2 regions of the Variovorax ureilyticus genome follow, and region 1 is predicted to be linked to the other one. Evidence: riboswitches for the same ligand, from Rfam matches in the RefSeq annotation. Region 1 holds a riboswitch; the other holds the start of a gene.
What was found. A riboswitch is a leader RNA that binds a small molecule or an ion and turns the genes downstream of it on or off. The one in region 1 is predicted to bind glycine.
Positions count from the first base shown of each region.

Region 1 (8,240 bases):
TAGCTTGCCCTGGGCGCAGCATTTCCCTGGCTGGCAGGGCCCGCGTTCGCGCAGGCCGCGTCCGGCAGCACCGCGGACGACGCGCCTGAACGGGTGAAATCGCTCGGCGTCGTGACCGTGACCGGCGGGCAGCCGACCTCGCTGCCCACGCAGATCCCGACCACCATCGAGGGCGTCACCCGCGAGGACATCGAGACGCGCATCAACGCCACCGACAGCGAGGATGCCCTCAAGTACCTGCCGAGCCTGCTGGTGCGCAAGCGCTACATCGGCGACTACAACCACGCGATCCTGTCCACCCGCGCGTCCGGCACCGGCAACAGCGCGCGCTCGGCGGTGTATGCCGACGGCATCCTGCTGTCGAACTACCTCGGCAACGGCATCGCCAACGGCACCAACTACGCGCCGCGCTGGTCGATGGTCGCGCCGGAGGAAATCGAAAGGGTCGACGTGATGTACGGCCCCTTCTCCGCGGCGTACCCCGGCAATTCGGCGGGTGCCGTGGTCGACTACGTGACCCGCATACCGACGCAGCTCGAAGCGCACGTGAAGGCCGGCTTCTCGTCGCAGCCCTTCGACCTCTACAACACCCACCAGACCTTCAACAGCTGGCAGACCAGCGCGTCGATCGGCAGCAGGAGCGGCGACTGGTCGTGGTGGATCGATCTCAACCGCACCGACAGCCAGGGCCAGCCGCTGACCTTCACCACCGCGACGGTGGCCTCGGGCACGCCGGGGCGCGCCGGCACGCCGGTCACCGGCTGGGTGCCGGGGCTGAACACGACCAACACGCCGTGGTACATCCTCGGCACCGGCACGCAGTACCACACGGTGCAGGACCACGCGAAGCTGAAGCTGGCCTACGACTTCTCCCCGACCGTGCGTGCGACCTACACGCTCGGCTGGTGGCAGAACACCGCCGAAGGCCGGCCCGAGAGCTACCTGAGCAATGCCGCCGGGCAGCCGGTCTACAGCGGGCCGATCAACATCGGCGCACGCACCTTCAACCTCGCGCCGACGGCATTTCCGCTCACCAACGACAGCCAGACGCACACCATGCACGGCCTCTCGGTCAAGAGCAACACGCAAGGCGAATGGGACTGGGAGGTTGCCGGCAGCCTGTACGACTACGCGACCGACCAGCAGCGCCAGCCGACGGTCGCGCTGCCACTCGCAGCGATCGGCGGCGCGGGCACCTTGCAGGACCAGGGCGGCACCGGCTGGAACACGCTCGCCGCCAAGGCGACCTGGCGGCCGCAGGGCGTGGGTGGTGGGCATATCGTCGATCTCGGCGTGGGCCGCGATGCCTACAAGCTGCTGATCGTGAAGAACAACGTGCTCGGAACCTGGCTCGGCGGCGCGCCGTACTCGCCGGTGAGCAACGTCGGCGGCCGCGCCGAGACGCAGAGCGCCTGGGCGCAGGACACCTGGTCCTTCGCGCCGAAGTGGAAGGCCGTGCTCGGCCTTCGCTACGAGGACTGGAAGACGACGGACGGCTTCACCTCGAACGCCAGCAGCTTCCTGTCGTACCCCGCGCGCAGCGAATCGGACCTGTCGCCCAAGGCCGCGCTGGCCTACCAATGGACCTCCGACACGGTGCTGAAGGCCTCGGTCGGCCGCGCGGTGCGCTATCCGACCGTCGGCGAGCTCTACGGCGCCACGTCGGGCGGTGCACTGGCGTTCATCAACGACCCCAACCTGAAGCCTGAGAAGTCGTGGACCGGCGAGTTGTCGGCCGAGAAGGACCTGGGCAACGGGATCGCACGCGCGACCTTCTTCCACGAGACGACCGACGATGCGCTCTACAGCCAGCTCATCCCGAACACGAGCATCTCGCGGGTGCAGAACGTCGACAGGGTACGCACCAACGGACTGGAGGTGGCCTACACGGGCGAAAACGTCTTCGTGCGCGGCCTGGACCTCGGCGCGAGCCTCACCTATGCTGATTCGGAGATCGTGGCCAACGCGGCCTTTCCCGCCAGCGTCGGCAAATGGCAGCCGCGCGTGCCGCAATGGCGCTCGACGGTCTACGGCACCTACAAGCCCGACGCGCAGTGGGCCTTCACCGTGGCCGCGCGCTACAGCGGCAGGCAGTATTCGACCCTCGACAACAGCGACGTGAACGGCTTCGCCTACTTCGGCGCGAGCAGGTACTTCACCGTCGACCTGCGCGTTCGCTACCAGATCGACCGCCGCTGGGCGGCGGCCTTCGGCATCGACAACGCCAACAACGACCAGTACTGGAATTTCCACCCGTATCCGCAGCGCACCTACACCGCAGAACTTCGCTACGACCTCTGACCCGACATACAACACTTCACGAAAGTCTCCGATGAACACCTCCATGAACGCCTCCTTCCCGCTTCGCCGGCTCGCCGCCTGCATCGTGTTCGCCTGGACCGGCAGCGCCTTCGCCCATGTGAGCCTGCCGCCGGGCGGCGCCACCGCCGGCAGCGAGTACGAAGCGGCTTTCCGCGTCGGCCATGCCTGCCAGGGCGCGAAAAGCACCACCGGCATCACCGTTCGCCTGCCCAAGGGCTTTGCCTTCACCGACGCGCAGGCGCGCAAGGGCTGGAAGCTCGAAGCACCGCCGGCCGGCGACAACGGCGGCGAAGTGCGCTGGAAGGCGGAGAACGCCCAGGCCGCGCTGCCCACCGGCGAGCGCGCGGAATTCGTGCTGCGCGGCAAGCTGCCCGCCACGCCGGGCGTGCTGTGGTTCAAGGTGCTGCAGGACTGCGACACGGGCAGCTCGGACTGGGCGCAGGTTCCCGCCAGCGGCACCTCCACCGCCGGCCTCGACAGCCCGGCCGCGCGGCTCGACGTGCTGGCAGCCGGCGTCGCGCCGGTCGATGTGCGCGATGCGTGGATCCGTGCTTCCGTGCCCGGCCAAAGCGGCACCGGCGCTTTCATGAAGCTCAGCGCGCCCTCGGGTGCCCGGCTCGTCGGCGCTTCCACGCCTGCGGCGGGCGTCGCCGAAGTCCACGAGATGAAGATGGAAGGCGACACCATGCGCATGCGCGGCCTGCCGAGCCTGGAACTGCCCGCGCGCCAGACAGTCGAGTTCAAGCCCGGCGGCTACCACCTGATGCTGATGGATCTGAAGCAGCCGCTCGTCAATGGAACGAGCGTTCCGCTGACGCTGCTCTTCGAAGACGCGAAGGGCCAGAGGAGCTCGCTCGAGCTCAAGGTGCCGGTTCAGACGGCCTCCGGCGCGGCCGCGGCAGGCGAGCACAAGCATTGACGGACAGGGCGGCGCGGGCCGCCCAAAACGCGGCCGCCTTGGAGTAAGCTGGCCGCACAACAACTCTCGTCCCGAGGCCCTTCATGAGCGACACGAGCAAGCCTTTCGCCTTCAGCCAGTTCGTTCCCGGATTCGATTTCCTCAAGAACCTGGCCAGCGGAAGCGCGGCAGCGGGCGCGACGCCCGGCATGCCGAGTCTCGCGAGTTGGGTCGCCCCGACACTCAGCGTCGAAGAAGTCGACAAGCGCATCCAGGAGCTCAAGACCGTGCAGTTCTGGCTCGAGCAGAACGGGCATGCGCTCAAGGCCACCATCCAGGCGCTCGAAGTGCAGAAGATGACGCTGTCGACCCTGCGCGGCATGAACGTGCAGATGGAGGATCTCGCGAGCGTCTTCACGCGGCAGGCGATGGCTGCGTCCGAGCCCGCGGCGGCACCCGCACCCAAGCCGGAGCCGAAGAAGGCCGAACCGGTCGTTGAAGCAGAAGAAGCGGAACAAGCGGAAGAAGCGGAAGAAGCGGAAGCCCCCGCGACCGCGAAGCCCTCCCGGCGCACGCGCGGCAACGGCGGCGACGCTGCGGCCGAGGAAGCGGGCGTGGTCGACCCGCTGCAATGGTGGGGGGCGCTCACGCAGCAATTCCAGCAGATCGCCAGCGCAGCCCTGCAGGAAGCTTCACAGTTGAAGATGCCCGTGATAGCCCAGCCGGCCACCGGCGCGGCGACGCGAAAGGCGCCGGCAGCCAAATCGGCCAAGCAGCCGGCTTCCGCGGAGAGCAAGGCGTCGGCCGGCGGCCAGCGTGCCGCCGCTGCCGGCAAGACGCGGGCTCCGGCGCGCAAGCGGGCGCGCTGAAGCCGGCACCGTATCCCTTCCCGCAGCGAAAGCCGTGCCCATGAAGATGTTTCCCTCGGGCCACGCCACCCATCCGCAATGGCGCATGGCCGCAGGGCTGGTGCTCGCGCAACTTCGGGCACAGATGGCGCTGCCCGACTACGCGCAGTCGCCGACGTTGGGCCTGCTCTACATCACCGACCACTATTCGGCCGATGCGCAGGAGATCCTTGATCACCTGGGCGCCGAACTGCCCGAGGTGACCGACTGGTCCGGCACGGTGGGCGTCGGCGTCTCGGCCAACAACGCCGAATATTTCGACGAGCCGGCCCTCAGCGTGATGCTTTGCGAGCTGCCGAGCGACCAGTACCGGGTGTTCTCCGGCGTGGCGCCGCTCGCGAGCACCGAGATGAGCGGCTTCTCGGCGCACACGGCACTCGTCCATGCCGACCCGCACACGCCCGAGCTCGCCGAGCTGATCGCCGAGATGGCGGAGCGCACCGATACCGGCTATCTCTTCGGTGGCCTCTCGTCTGGCCGTGCCGGCTCGCTGCAGTTCGCTGTCGGCGGCAACGGCAACATCCCGGGCCACGGCGCGCACGGCGGGGTGTTTTCTGGCGGCCTCTCAGGCGTGGTGTTCGGCGAAGGCGTGCGACTGGTGTCGCGCGTCACGCAGGGCTGCCAGCCGGTGTCGGAGGAACGCGAGATCACGGAGGCCGACGGCAACCTGCTGCTCAAGCTCGATGGCCGGCCGGCCCTCGACGTGCTGCTGGAGGATCTGCACGTGTCGCTCGACGAGCCCGAGCAGGCCATCGCCGCAGTCCGCGCCACGCTGGTGGGCCTCGCGGAAGCCGGCACCGATCGTGTTCGCCGCACGCGCGATCTGGGTTCCGACGTGCGGGTGCGGCACATCATCGGCCTCGATCCGACCCGGCGCGGCGTGGCGATCGCGGACGTCGTCGAGCCCGGCATGCTCATGTCCTTCTGCCGACGCAACGCGCAGGCCGCGCGCGCCGATCTCATGCGCGTCTGTGCCGAGATCCGCGAGGAACTGGAGCCCGAGGAGCAGACGCTCGCCACCGCGCGCGCGGTCGCCGGCGATGAAACCGGTGCGGGGCCGCATCCGGCGCGCCGCGTCGCAGGTGCGGTGTACGTGAGCTGCTCGGGCCGTGGGGGGCCGCACTTCGGCGCGCCGAACGCCGAGTTGCAGATCGTGCGCCACGCGCTTGGCGACGTGCCGCTCGTCGGCTTTTTCGCCGCCGGCGAGATCGCGCGGCATCACCTCTACGGCTACACCGGCGTGCTGACGGTCTTCACGGCCGGCGACTGAGCGGCACGCAGCCCGGTGAACGCGAAATCCACCTCGGGCGCGAGCCCGCTCACGATGCGCGCGATCGACTTTCCGGAGCCGCACGCGTGCGTCCAGCCGAGCGTGCCGTGGCCCGTGTTGAGGAACAGGTTCGGCAGCTTGGTCGCGCCGATCAGCGGCACGTTGCTCGGCGTCGCGGGGCGCAGGCCGGTCCAGAACTGCGCCTTCGATGCATCGCCCGCGCCGGGGAAGAGCTGCTCCACCCGACGCACGATCGCTTCGCAGCGCACGCGGTTGAGGTCGCGGTCGTAGCCGTTCAGCTCCGCAGTGCCGGCGATGCGCAGGCGGTCGCCGTTGGCCGATGTGTAGCGCGAGAAGACGAGCTTGAACTCATCGTCGGTCAGCGAGACCTGGTGCGCCTTCGTGGGATCGATCACCGGCATCGTGACCGAGTAGCCCTTGGCCGGATAGATCGGCAGGCGGATGCCCAGCGGCGCTGCGTAGAGCGGGCTGAGCGAGCCCATCGCGAGCACGTAGGCGTCGCCGCGGATGCGCTGGAAGCGGCCTTCGCTGTCGGTGGCTTCGACGTGATCGATGGTGCCGCCGGCTTCGCGCAGCGCGGTCACGGTGTGGCTCATGAGAAAGCGCACGCCAGCGGCTTCGGCGAGCTTGACGAGCTCGCGCGCGAAGCGGTTCGCATCGCCCGATTCGTCTTCGGCGGTGTAGGTGGCGCCGGCGAGCTGCGGGCGCATGTGAGCCAGCGCAGGCTCGAGTGCCACGGCCTCGTCGGCCGAAATCACGCGGCGCTCGCAACCGAGGGCGCGCATCTGCTCGGCCGGCTCGAGCGCGCCATCGAATTCCTTCTGGTTCGTATAGAAGTGCAGGATGCCCTGGGTGCGTTGTTCGTAGCCGATGCCGGTGTCGCGCCGCAGTTGCTGAAGCGTGTCGCGGCTATAAGTGCCCAGGCGCACGATCTGCTCGATGTTGTGGCGGGTGCGCGCCGGGGAGCATTCGCGCAGGAACTGCAGTCCCCAGAGCCACTGCCGCATGTCGGCGCGCAGACGGAAGAGCAGCGGCGCGTCTTCCTTGCCGAGCCATTGCAGCACCTTGAGCGGTGCGCTGGGATTGGCCCACGGCTCGGCGTGGCTCACCGAGATCTGGCCGCCGTTGGCGAAGCTGGTTTCGGCGGCCGGGGTGGCCTGCCGGTCGATCACGGTCACTTCGTGGCCGAGCTGCTGGAGGTAGTAGGCTGAGGTCACGCCGAGCAGGCCGGCGCCAAGAACGATCACGCGCATTTCAGAACCCTTTGAGGTTGCAGCGCTTGGACGAATGGAAACCGGTGCTGTGAAAAAAGAAAAGCAACCGGACTCTCGCGTCCAAGTTGCCGCTCCCCCTGTCCTCGGTACCTGAGAGATTCACCCGTTGCACCCGCAACAGGGCTTGCTCCTTCGGTGCATCACATGGCGTGATGGCTCTCCAGACGGCTCTGACAGTCGATTGCAGTACGGGCCCGTTGCGAGCCGACCTGAGCGTTTATGGGAGTTTGCGCCTTCGGTGGGGCCGCCTTCGCGGCCCGCTCTCCTGCAAGTGGGGCGATTGTAGGGACTTCGCCGCGCGCCGGCTACAGGTCTACAGGCCGCGGAACGCGAAATCGAGCTCGGGCCGCAAGCCGCTCACGATGCGCGCGATGGACTTGCCCGCGCCGAGCGCGTTCGTCCAGCTCGGCGTGCCGGGGGCCGTATTGAGGAAAAGGTTGGGCAGCCGCGTCTTGCCGATCATCGGCAGGCGGTTGCTGCTGACCGCGTGCATCGCGGTTTCGAGCGACGCGCGGCTGGTGTCGACCACGCCCGGAAAGAGGGTCTCGACGCGGCGAAGGATTGCATCGAAGCGGTCCGAATCGGGTTCGTTCTCCTCGTCATCGGAGACGCGGACCGTGGAGGTGATGCGCAGGTGGTGGCCGCCGGCGTTCTCCACCCGCCGGATGCGCAGCTTGCCCTGGCGGTCGTGCAGCGCGATGCGGGGCGCCATCGAGAGATCCTTGGTCGGCAACGTGACCACGTACTCGCGCACAAAGCGCAGCGGCATGTCGATGCCGAGGTGCTCGGCATGCAGCACGCTCGATGCGCCGAGCGCCAGCACATAGGACTGCGCACGCACGATCATCGGCTGACCCTGTGCATCCAGCAGCTCGACGTGGTCGATGCGGCCGTCGCGCTCCTTCAGCGAGACCACGGTGTGCTTCATCATGAAGCGCACGCCTGCCGCGCGGCACAGGAAGACGATGCCTGCCGCGAACTGCGAAGGGTCGCGCGCCGGATCGTCGGGCGAGTAGGTCGCGCCAGCCAGTCGGCCGCCCAAGAGATGCAGGGATGGCTCCAACCCGATCGCCTCGTCGGCCGACAGCAGGCGGTCCTCGCAGCCCAGTTCCGACCAATGCGGGGCCCGTTCGATGCGTCCCCGGAACGACTTGGCATCGGTGTAGACGGTCATATGACCGGTCGAGCGCGGGCGCTGCGGCATGCCGGATTCATCGCGCAGCGCGAGGGCGCTCCGGCGGCTGTAGGCGGCCAGGCGGACCAGGTGATCGAGCGGATTGCTTCCGGGAGGCATCGCCGCGCGGTCGAGCAGCTTCCCGAAACGACGACGCACGAAGGCCCGAAGGCGCGACCAGGGACCTGGCGCCGGCTTCGTCGGCAACGATACGTGGCCGGTGTCGGGCGCCGCAGTGCCTTCGGGGGAGGGAATCCGGCCCCGGGCCTTGGCAGCCGGCGTCGCATGGCGATCGATCACGATCACCTCGTGACCGAGCTGCTGGAGGTAATAGGCCGTCGTGACGCCGTGCAGGCCGGCGCCGAGTACTACC
Region 1 covers NZ_JBBKZU010000004.1:120,444-128,683, forward strand. The annotation lists gene WKW77_RS10760 (TonB-dependent receptor) at 10-2,301, shown strand; gene WKW77_RS10765 (copper chaperone PCu(A)C domain-containing protein) at 2,333-3,241, shown strand; gene WKW77_RS10770 (PhaM family polyhydroxyalkanoate granule multifunctional regulatory protein) at 3,325-4,089, shown strand; gene WKW77_RS10775 (FIST signal transduction protein) at 4,130-5,398, shown strand; gene WKW77_RS10780 (D-amino acid dehydrogenase) at 5,359-6,672, opposite strand; glycine riboswitch at 6,761-6,867, opposite strand; glycine riboswitch at 6,868-6,971, opposite strand; gene WKW77_RS10785 (FAD-dependent oxidoreductase) at 7,007-8,240, opposite strand, start outside.

Region 2 (8,910 bases), on a different contig from region 1:
ATCGATCCACATCGGGTCCTCGCCGCGATCGCTCCAGCGCGATGCGTCGGACCGGCCGGGTTCGTTGCCGGTGCGGCGGCCGTCGATGATGATCGGGCCCGCGGGTGCCTGCGGCGGTGCCGCGGCGACGCTCGAATCGTGTTCCGGCGAGTTGCTGCGGACGGGGGCGGGCTGCCGATCCCCGCCCACGACCGAGATGGGGTCCGTCGTGGTCACGCTCGCCACCCTGTGCGCGCCGCGCGGGCACGACCCGTCCGTGTAGCTCACGTTGCCGGCCGCATCGGCGCAGCGGATCACCTCGGCGCCGGCGGGGAGGCCGAAGGTCGCAAAAGCAGCCGCAAGGATCAGCGATGGGCGCATGAAGGACATTGTCCTCCTCGATCAAGAGAGCGCGCACTCGCAGTGGTTGTTTGCGACTTCGACGCGCTTGACATGCCTCGACGGCACAGCGCAGGATCGCCCGCGCATCAACAGCGGAGAACGCAATGTCACCCAAACTGCAAATGCGAACGGCGCTGTCGGCGGCCTGCATGGCGCTTGCGCTGGCCTGCGCCCCGGCCAAGGCGGCCGAGGTCCCGATCGTCACCGGCGAGCAGTGGACCAAGTCGAGCGAGGCCGTGAAGAAGGCCTACCTCGTCGGACTCGCGAACATGGTTCAGGTGGAGATGGCCTTCTACGGAAGAAACATGCCGACCGACGCGCAGAGCTTCGTGCCGCGCCTGTCCAAAGGCATGCAGGGCCAGTCGCTGGACAGCGTGCGTCAGGGCGTCGATGGCTGGTACGCTGCGAATCCCAGCGGCCTGAAGCGCCCCGTGCTGGACATCATCTGGTTCGAAATGGCCATGCCCGGCCTGCAGAAGAAGTGAAGGGAAAACAGATCATGATGCGAATGAACTGGCTTCTCGCGGTCGCGGCGCTGGCGTTCGCCGCTGGCTGCACGGACATGACGCCTCAGCAGCAGGGCACGATGAGCGGCGCAGCGATGGGCGCCGCTGCCGGTGCCGGAATTGCCGCCATTGCGGGGGGCGACGCCTGGACCGGTGCGGCGATCGGCGGCGTGGCCGGCGGTGTCGCCGGCAACATCCACGGCGGACGCCAGCAGCAGCGCTGGTAGTTCCGCCGCCGGGTCGCCCGGGGAGACCTATTCGGCCGACGCTGCGCTTGCCGCCAGCTCGGCGACGGGCACGCAGCTGCAGAACAGGTTGCGGTCGCCGTAGACGTTGTCGACCCGGCCGATCGGCGGCCAGTACTTGGCGGTCTTCAGCGTCGCGAGCGGGAAGGCCGCCAGCTCGCGCGAATAGGGCCGCGTCCATTCCGTCCCGAGCAGGCTCGCGGCGGTGTGCGGCGCGTTCTTCAGCGGGTTGTCCTCCTTCGGCCAGACGCCTTCCTCGATGCGGCGGATCTCGCCGCGGATCGCGATCATCGCGTCGATGAAACGGTCGAGCTCGGCGAGCGGCTCGCTCTCGGTCGGCTCGACCATCAGCGTGCCCGGCACCGGGAAGCTGAGCGTTGGCGCGTGGAAGCCGTAGTCGATGAGTCGCTTGGCGACGTCTTCGGCGGTCACGCCGCTGGCATCCTTCAGCGGGCGCAGATCCAGGATGCACTCGTGCGCCACATGGCCGTTGGGGCTCGAATACAGCGTCGGGTAGTGGTCCTTGAGGCGCGCGCTGATGTAGTTGGCGCTGAGGATCGCGGTTTCGGTCGCGGCCTTGAGGCCGGCCGCGCCCATCATGCGGCAGTACATCCAGCTGATCGGCAGCACTGCCGCGTTGCCGAGCGGCGCAGCCGACACCGCGCCGACGCCGTTCGCGGCGATGCCACCGGTCGCGTGCCCCGGCAGATACGGCACGAGATCCTCGACCACGCACACCGGGCCCACGCCCGGCCCGCCGCCACCGTGCGGAATGCAGAAGGTCTTGTGCAGGTTCAGGTGACTCACGTCGCCGCCGAATTCGCCCGGTGCCGCGATGCCGACCAGCGCGTTCATGTTGGCGCCGTCGACGTACACGCGGCCGCCGTGCGCATGGACGATCTCGCAGAGTTCCTTCACGCGGGTTTCGAACACGCCGTGGGTGCTGGGGTAGGTGATCATCACGGCGGCCAGCTTGTCGCTGTGCGCCTCGCAGGCGCGCTTGAGGTCGTCGATGTCCACGTTGCCTTCCGCATCGCAGGCGGTGACCACCACCTTCATGCCGACCATGTGCGCGCTCGCCGGATTGGTGCCGTGCGCGGAGAACGGGATCAGGCACACGTTGCGATGGCCTTGCCCCTTGGCTTCATGGAAGGCCTTGATCGCGAGCAGGCCCGCGTACTCGCCCTGCGAGCCGGCATTGGGCTGCAGGCTGATGCCGGCGTAGCCGGTGGCTTCGCACAGCCACGCGCGCAACTGCTTGTCGAGCTGGTCGTAGCCGAGGCGCTGGCTGGCCGGCGCGAAGGGATGGATGTTCGCGAACTCGGGCCAGGTGATCGGGATCATCTCGCTGGTCGCGTTGAGCTTCATCGTGCAGCTGCCGAGCGGGATCATGCTGCGGTCCAGCGCGAGGTCCTTGTCGCCGAGGCTGCGGATGTAGCGCAGCATCGCGGTTTCGCTCTTGTGCGTGTTGAAGACCGGGTGCGTGAGGAACGCCGAGGTGCGGCGCAGGTCCTCGGGGATGCGCGAGGTCACGCGGGCGGAGAGTTCCTCGAAGCGCGGCATCGGCGTGCCTGTCGGCACGAAGAGCGCCCACAAGGTCTCGATGTCGGCGCGCGTGGTGGTCTCGTCCAGCGAGATGCCGAGGTGGTTCTGCACACGCTGGCCGAGGTTGACGCCGCCCGCTTCGGCACGTTCCACGATCTTCGCGGTGTCTTCGCCGGTCTTGACCGTGAGCGTGTCGAAGGCCGTTGCGTTGACCAGCTCGCGGCCCATCTGTTCGAGGCCTTGCGCAAGCACGGCCGTCAGTGCCGCCACGCGCTGCGCGATGCGCTTGAGGCCTTCGGGGCCGTGGTAGACGGCGTACATGCTGGCGATCACCGCGGGCAGCACCTGCGCCGTGCAGATGTTGGACGTCGCCTTTTCGCGGCGGATGTGCTGCTCGCGCGTCTGCAGCGCGAGCCGGTAGGCCGGCTCGCCATGCGCGTCGACGCTGACACCGACGATTCGCCCCGGCAACGAGCGCTTGAAATCGTCGCGGCAGGCGAGGTAGGCCGCGTGCGGTCCGCCGTTCCCCATCGGCATGCCGAAGCGCTGCGTGGTGCCGCAGACGATGTCGGCGTCCCACTCGCCGGGCGGCGTCAGCATGGTGAGCGCCAGCAGGTCGGCCGCGACGCAGAAGGCGGCGTCGAACTGGTGCGCATGGCCCGCGAGGGGCCGCAGGTCGTGCACATGGCCTGTCGTGGCGGGGTACTGCGCGAGCACGCCGAAGAACTCGCAGCTCGCCATCAGGTGCGGCAGGGTTTCGGAGATGGTGCTCACCCGCACCTCGATGCCGAGCGGCGCGGCGCGGGTCTTGATGACCTCGATGGTCTGCGGGTGGCAGTCGCCCGAGACCAGGAAGACGTTGCTCTTGCTCTTCACGCTGCGGCGCGCGAGCGTCATCGCCTCGGCCGCGGCCGTCGCTTCGTCGAGCATCGACGCGTTGGCGATCGCCATGCCCGTGAGGTCGCACACCATGGTCTGGAAGTTGACCAGCGCTTCCATGCGGCCCTGCGAAATCTCGGCCTGATAGGGCGTGTAGGCGGTGTACCAGGCCGGGTTCTCCAGCACGTTGCGCAGGATCACGCCGGGCGTGTGCGTGCCGTAGTAGCCCTGGCCGATGTAGCTCTTCGCGACCTTGTTCTTGCCGGCGATGGCCTTGAGTTCGGCCAGCGCTTCGGCTTCCGTCACTGCCGGCGGCAGGCGCATGGGCCTGGCGCGGCGGATGGCCGGCGGCACGATGCCGTCGATCAGCTCTGCGCGCGTGGCGGAGCCGATGGCCGGCAGCATGCGCGCTTCGTCCTGGGGTTCGATTCCGACGTGGCGTGCGATGAATTCATCGGCGTTCTCGAGATCGCCGAGCGAGGGGGTGAGGGGCAGGACGGTCGACATGTCAGCGGTTCGCAAAGAGGGCAGGCAGGGCAAGGAGAGGGGCTTCCTCGGTGACTCAGCTTTCAGCCGAGAACTTCTCGTAGGCGGTTTCGTCCAGGAGTGCATCGAGCTGTGCAGGATCGCTCACGCGCACCTTGAAGAACCAGCCCCCTTCCATCGGCGCGCTGTTGGCCAGCGACGGATCGGCGCGCAGCGCTTCGTTGACTTCCGTGATCTCGCCGGAAACGGGCATGAACACATCCGCCGCCGCCTTGACCGACTCGACCACACCGGCCACCTCGCCCTGGGCGAAGGACTTTCCCACCTCCGGCAGGTCGACGAAGACCACATCGCCGAGCGCGTCCTGCGCGTGGACGGTGATGCCGACGGTGACGAGCGCCGCATCCGATTCGGTGCGGACCCACTCGTGATCCTTGGTGAACTTGGTGGTCATGAAAAATGCTCCTTGATGAAAAAACGGTGAAAGCGTGTGACTTCAGCCGCGGTAGTAGCGGGCGGGAACGAAAGGCATGGTGCTGACTTCCATCGGTACCGGCTTGCCGCGCACGATCGCCTGGATGCGCGTGCCGGGCTCGGCATAGGCGAGCGCGACGTAGCCCATGGCGATCGGCCGGTCGACCGTCGGACCGAGCAGCCCGCTGGTGACATGGCCAATGGCCGCGCCTTCGAAGGATTCGAGCGGGGTGCCGTCGCGCACCGGGATACGCTCCAGCGCGACGAGGCCCACGCGCTTGCGCTTGAGGGTGTCGTGGTCGAGATGGCCGGCCGTGCCGGTCGATGCGGTGAACTGCGCCAGGATCTTCGCGGCGCCCGGGAAGCCGCCTTCGCGCGCGCCGCCCGCGCGGCGAACCTTTTGCATCGCCCAGCCGAGCGAAGCCTCGACGGGCGTGGTGGTTTCGTCGATGTCGTTGCCGTAGAGGCACAGCCCCGCTTCGAGCCGCAGCGAATTGCGCGCGCCGAGGCCGATCGGCTTGACTTCGGGTTGCGCCAGCAGCAGCCGGGCGAGCGCTTCGGCATCGGCGGCAGCAACGGAAATCTCGAAGCCGTCCTCGCCGGTATAGCCGCTGCGGGTGACGAAGGCCGGGATATTGCCGATGCGCACTGCACCGCCGGTCATGAAGACGAACTGCTCGATGCCGGGCGAAAGCCGCGCGAGCGTCGATGCGGCCTGCGGACCCTGAAGCGCGAGCAAGGCGTGGTCGGGCATCGGCAGGACCTGGCAGCGGTGGCCGATCTTCGCGTTGATGTGCGCGATGTCGGCGGCCTTGCACGCGCCGTTGACCACGACGAACCACGAATCGTGGCCTTCGTTGAAGAACATGAGGTCGTCGAGGATGCCGCCCTCGTCATTGAGCAGCAGCCCGTATCGCTGCTTGCCCGGCGCGAGCCCGGCAACGTCGACCGGCATGAGAGTCTCGAATGCGGCCGCGGCGTCGGGACCGACCAGTCGAAGCTGGCCCATGTGCGAGATGTCGAACAGGCCGGCGGCCTCGCGTGTGTGTTTGTGCTCGGCCATCAGGCCGGCGGGGTATTGCACGGGCATCGCGTAACCCGCGAAAGGCACCATGCGCGCGCCGAGTTCCACGTGCAGGGCGTGGAGCGGCGTCTTCAGAAGGTCGTCGGTCGATGCGGAAGCCAAGGCATTCTCCAAAGGCAAAGGGGTAGTCCGATCCATGACCGGAGCCATGGGCCACCCCTGCTGTCCGCTTTACCTGAGAGATTCACCCCACGATCGAGGCTTGCTCCTTCGGTGGACGATTCCGCCATCCGTCATTGCGGGGCGGGTCGCCTCTCTCCAGCAAGGAAACGCCCGCTGGGGCGCTTCGTCAGTCCTTTTGCCTGAGCGTTCGGGCCCCTGCAATGCGGGGCCCTGCGCCTTCGGCGGCCCCGTCGCGCGAGGCTCTCTCCTGACTGGGCGAGTGTAAGGGATCGACAGTCTCCTCAGCGCCCGCGACGCATCAGGTACTCGAGGATTTCGAAGACCGCTTCGCTCAGCAGCGCCAACGCCGCGGCCGGAATCGCGCCGGCCGCGAGCAACTGGCGGTCATTGAGCGCGAGGCCGGTCACGATCCGCTCGCCGAAGCCGCCCGCGCCGATGAAGGCGGCGATGGTCGCGGTGCCGATCGCGATGGTGGTCGCCGTCCGCACGCCGGCCAGGATGGTGGGCAGCGCCAGCGGCAACTGCACCAGGCGCAGGCTTTGGCCGTGGGTCATGCCCAGCGCCGTGCCGGCCATCCGCAGCCCGGACGGCACTTCCGTCAGCCCGGTCACCGTGTTGCGCATGATGGGCAGCAGCGAATACAGGGTGAGTGCGATCAACGCAGGCAAGGTGCCGATCACGCCGACGAGCGAGATCAGGATCGCCAGCAGCGCAAGCGATGGGATGGTCTGCAGCAGCCCCGTCAGCCCGAGCACCAGCGCGCGGGCGCGCAGGCGGGGAAACACGAGGATGCCCAGGGGCACCGCGATCAGGATCGCGAGCCCGACGGAGATCGCGACCAGCAGCAGGTGCTGGCGGGCGAGGCGGCCGAAGTCCGGACCGAACAGCTTGGCGGTGAAGCCGCGCGCGGCGGTGTCGCGGGATCCTGCTGCGCCGGCCGGCGCCTGCGCCTTGGCGGGCGCGAGGAAGTCCCGCGCGATGGAGTCGAAGGCCGCGCCGTTGAGCTCGGCGCGCGCATTCATCGCGATCATGGTCCGCTCGTCGATGCGGCCTTCGAGCTTCTGCAAGGCAGCCCATGCGGCCGGCCAGCGCGTGGGCAGGTCGAGGCGGTAGAGCACGACGGCGTCGTAGCGCGGGAAGTACTGCCGGTCGTCCTCCAGCACGCGCAGGCCGAGATGGTCGATCTTCGCGTCGGTGGTGTAGATGTCCATCACGTCGATCTGCTTCGCGGCGATGGCGTCGTAGGCCAGGCCGTGGTCGAGACCGGTCGGCCCCTGCTTGAACCCGTAGCGATCGGCGAGCCCCTGCCAGCCGTCGGCGCGGCCGATGAATTCGTTCGACAGGCCCAGCTTCAGCCCGGTGTGCTTGGCAAGATCGCTCAGGGTGCGGATGCCGAGCCGGTCCGCGTCCGCCGCGCGCATCGCGAGCGCGTAGCCGTCGTTGAAGCCCAGCGGAATCGCGGCGCCCAGGCCGAGGGGGCGCAGCGCGGCGTTCATCTGCTCGAGCGTCATCGATCCGTTGCTCTTGAGGATCTCCAGCGCGATGGTCCCGGTGTATTCGGCATAGAGGTCGATGCCGCCGGAGTTCAGCGCCTCGTAGACGATGGCGGTGTTGCCGAGCCCTTGCCGCACCACGGGCTGGGACGGCAGATGCGAAGCGGCCGTCTGCGCCAGCACCTCGGCGAGGATGTACGACTCCGTGAAGCGCTTGGAACCGACGCGCATCGTTTCTTGCTGAGCGTGCGACGGCATCGCGCCCCAAAGGAGCCCCACGCAGGCAAGGGCGGCGAACCAGATGCGGCGCAGCGGCGTCATCGATCCAGTGTATCGGCCCGACCGCCTTGTGGAACAGGGGAGGGAGCGGCATAGCGTGATCGGCGCCGAGGTGTTGTCCTACAGCGGGCGGTGCGTCGGGCCGATGCTGGGTTGACAAATCTGAACGCAAACTGAAGCGTGCTCATCAATTACGTCCGCCGCGGCGAAGGCAAGCCGTTGCTGCTCGTTCACGGGCTCGGCAGCAATTGGCGATCATGGCGGACGGTGCTGAAGCCGCTGGCCGCCGAGCGCAGCGTGACAGCGATCGACTTGCCGGGTTTCGGCAAGAGTCCGTCCCTGCCCGGCGAGGTCTCGATCCGTACGATGTCCGATGCCGTCTCGCAGTTTCTGCGGGAACACGAACTGCTCGGCACCGATGCGGTGGGCAGTTCGCTCGGCGCCCAGCTGGTGCTCGAACTGGCGCGACGGGGGGGCGTGGTCGGCGCCGTGGTGTCGCTGGGCCCGTTGGGCTTCTGGGCCGGCTGGGAACGGCAGGCCTACTGGGCATCGGCGTGCTTCTGGTGGCGTATGGCGCGGCTGATGCGGCATTCGATGCCGGCGATCGCCACGCACGAATGGTCGCGCGGGCTGCTCCTCGCGCAGCTTTCGGCGCGGCCGGAGCTGCTTTCTGCTTCGCATCTGGTGGAGGAGATGCGCAGTTGCGCTGCTTCGGCATCGTTCGGCGCGATGCTCGGCGGACTTGTGCGAGCCGCGCCCATGGAAGGCATCGCCGCCGGCCGTCCGGGCAAGAGGCTCGTGATCGGGTGGGGCCGTTCCGACCGGATCTGCCTTCCCCGGCAGGCCGAGCGCGCGCAGCGATTGTTCCCGGACGCGCGGCTGCACTGGTTCGAGCGTTGCGGCCACTATCCGCACTGGGATGCGCCGGAGGAAACCGCGCGCCTCATTTTGAAGACGACCGCCGATTGAACGGCGAAGGAGCGGCAAGGCATGGCCAGGCACAAGCACCGCAAGCGCACCGGCGACCACCATCCGCTGCCCGACGTGCATGGCGCGCGCGAGCTGCCCTCGGTGGTGGTCGAGGGCTACAGCCTCCAGTTGCGCGACAAGGACGGTTTCGTCGGCGACCAGGCGAGCCAGACTGCGTTCCGCGAACTGCTCGAACGCTGGCGCCGACGGCGTCGCAAGAAGGGCAACGATCCGCTGGGCGGCCTGCATTCCAGGGAACTGACGAAGAAGGCGCTCGATCAGGCACTCGGCAAGAAGGCGTCGGAGGCCGCGGACGTGGTCCACGGGGTCATCGAGGAATTCGCCGAGGAACTGGCCTGGGTGACCGAGCGCTTCATGCACCATCCGTCATGGAAGGGGGTGGAGCGAATCGTGATCGGCGGTGGCTTTCCGGAGAGCGATGTGGG
Region 2 covers NZ_JBBKZU010000003.1:402,473-411,382, forward strand. The annotation lists gene WKW77_RS09360 (DUF4124 domain-containing protein) at 1-360, opposite strand, end outside; gene WKW77_RS09365 (hypothetical protein) at 486-866, shown strand; gene WKW77_RS09370 (glycine zipper domain-containing protein) at 881-1,114, shown strand; gene gcvP (aminomethyl-transferring glycine dehydrogenase) at 1,142-4,063, opposite strand; gene gcvH (glycine cleavage system protein GcvH) at 4,119-4,496, opposite strand; gene gcvT (glycine cleavage system aminomethyltransferase GcvT) at 4,539-5,738, opposite strand; glycine riboswitch at 5,753-5,872, opposite strand; glycine riboswitch at 5,885-5,983, opposite strand; gene WKW77_RS09390 (ABC transporter permease/substrate-binding protein) at 6,005-7,537, opposite strand; gene WKW77_RS09395 (alpha/beta fold hydrolase) at 7,676-8,464, shown strand; gene WKW77_RS09400 (ROK family protein) at 8,486-8,910, shown strand, end outside.
Region 2: linked by a shared signal. The riboswitch ahead of gcvT (glycine cleavage system aminomethyltransferase GcvT) and the one ahead of WKW77_RS10780 (D-amino acid dehydrogenase) in region 1 are both predicted to bind glycine.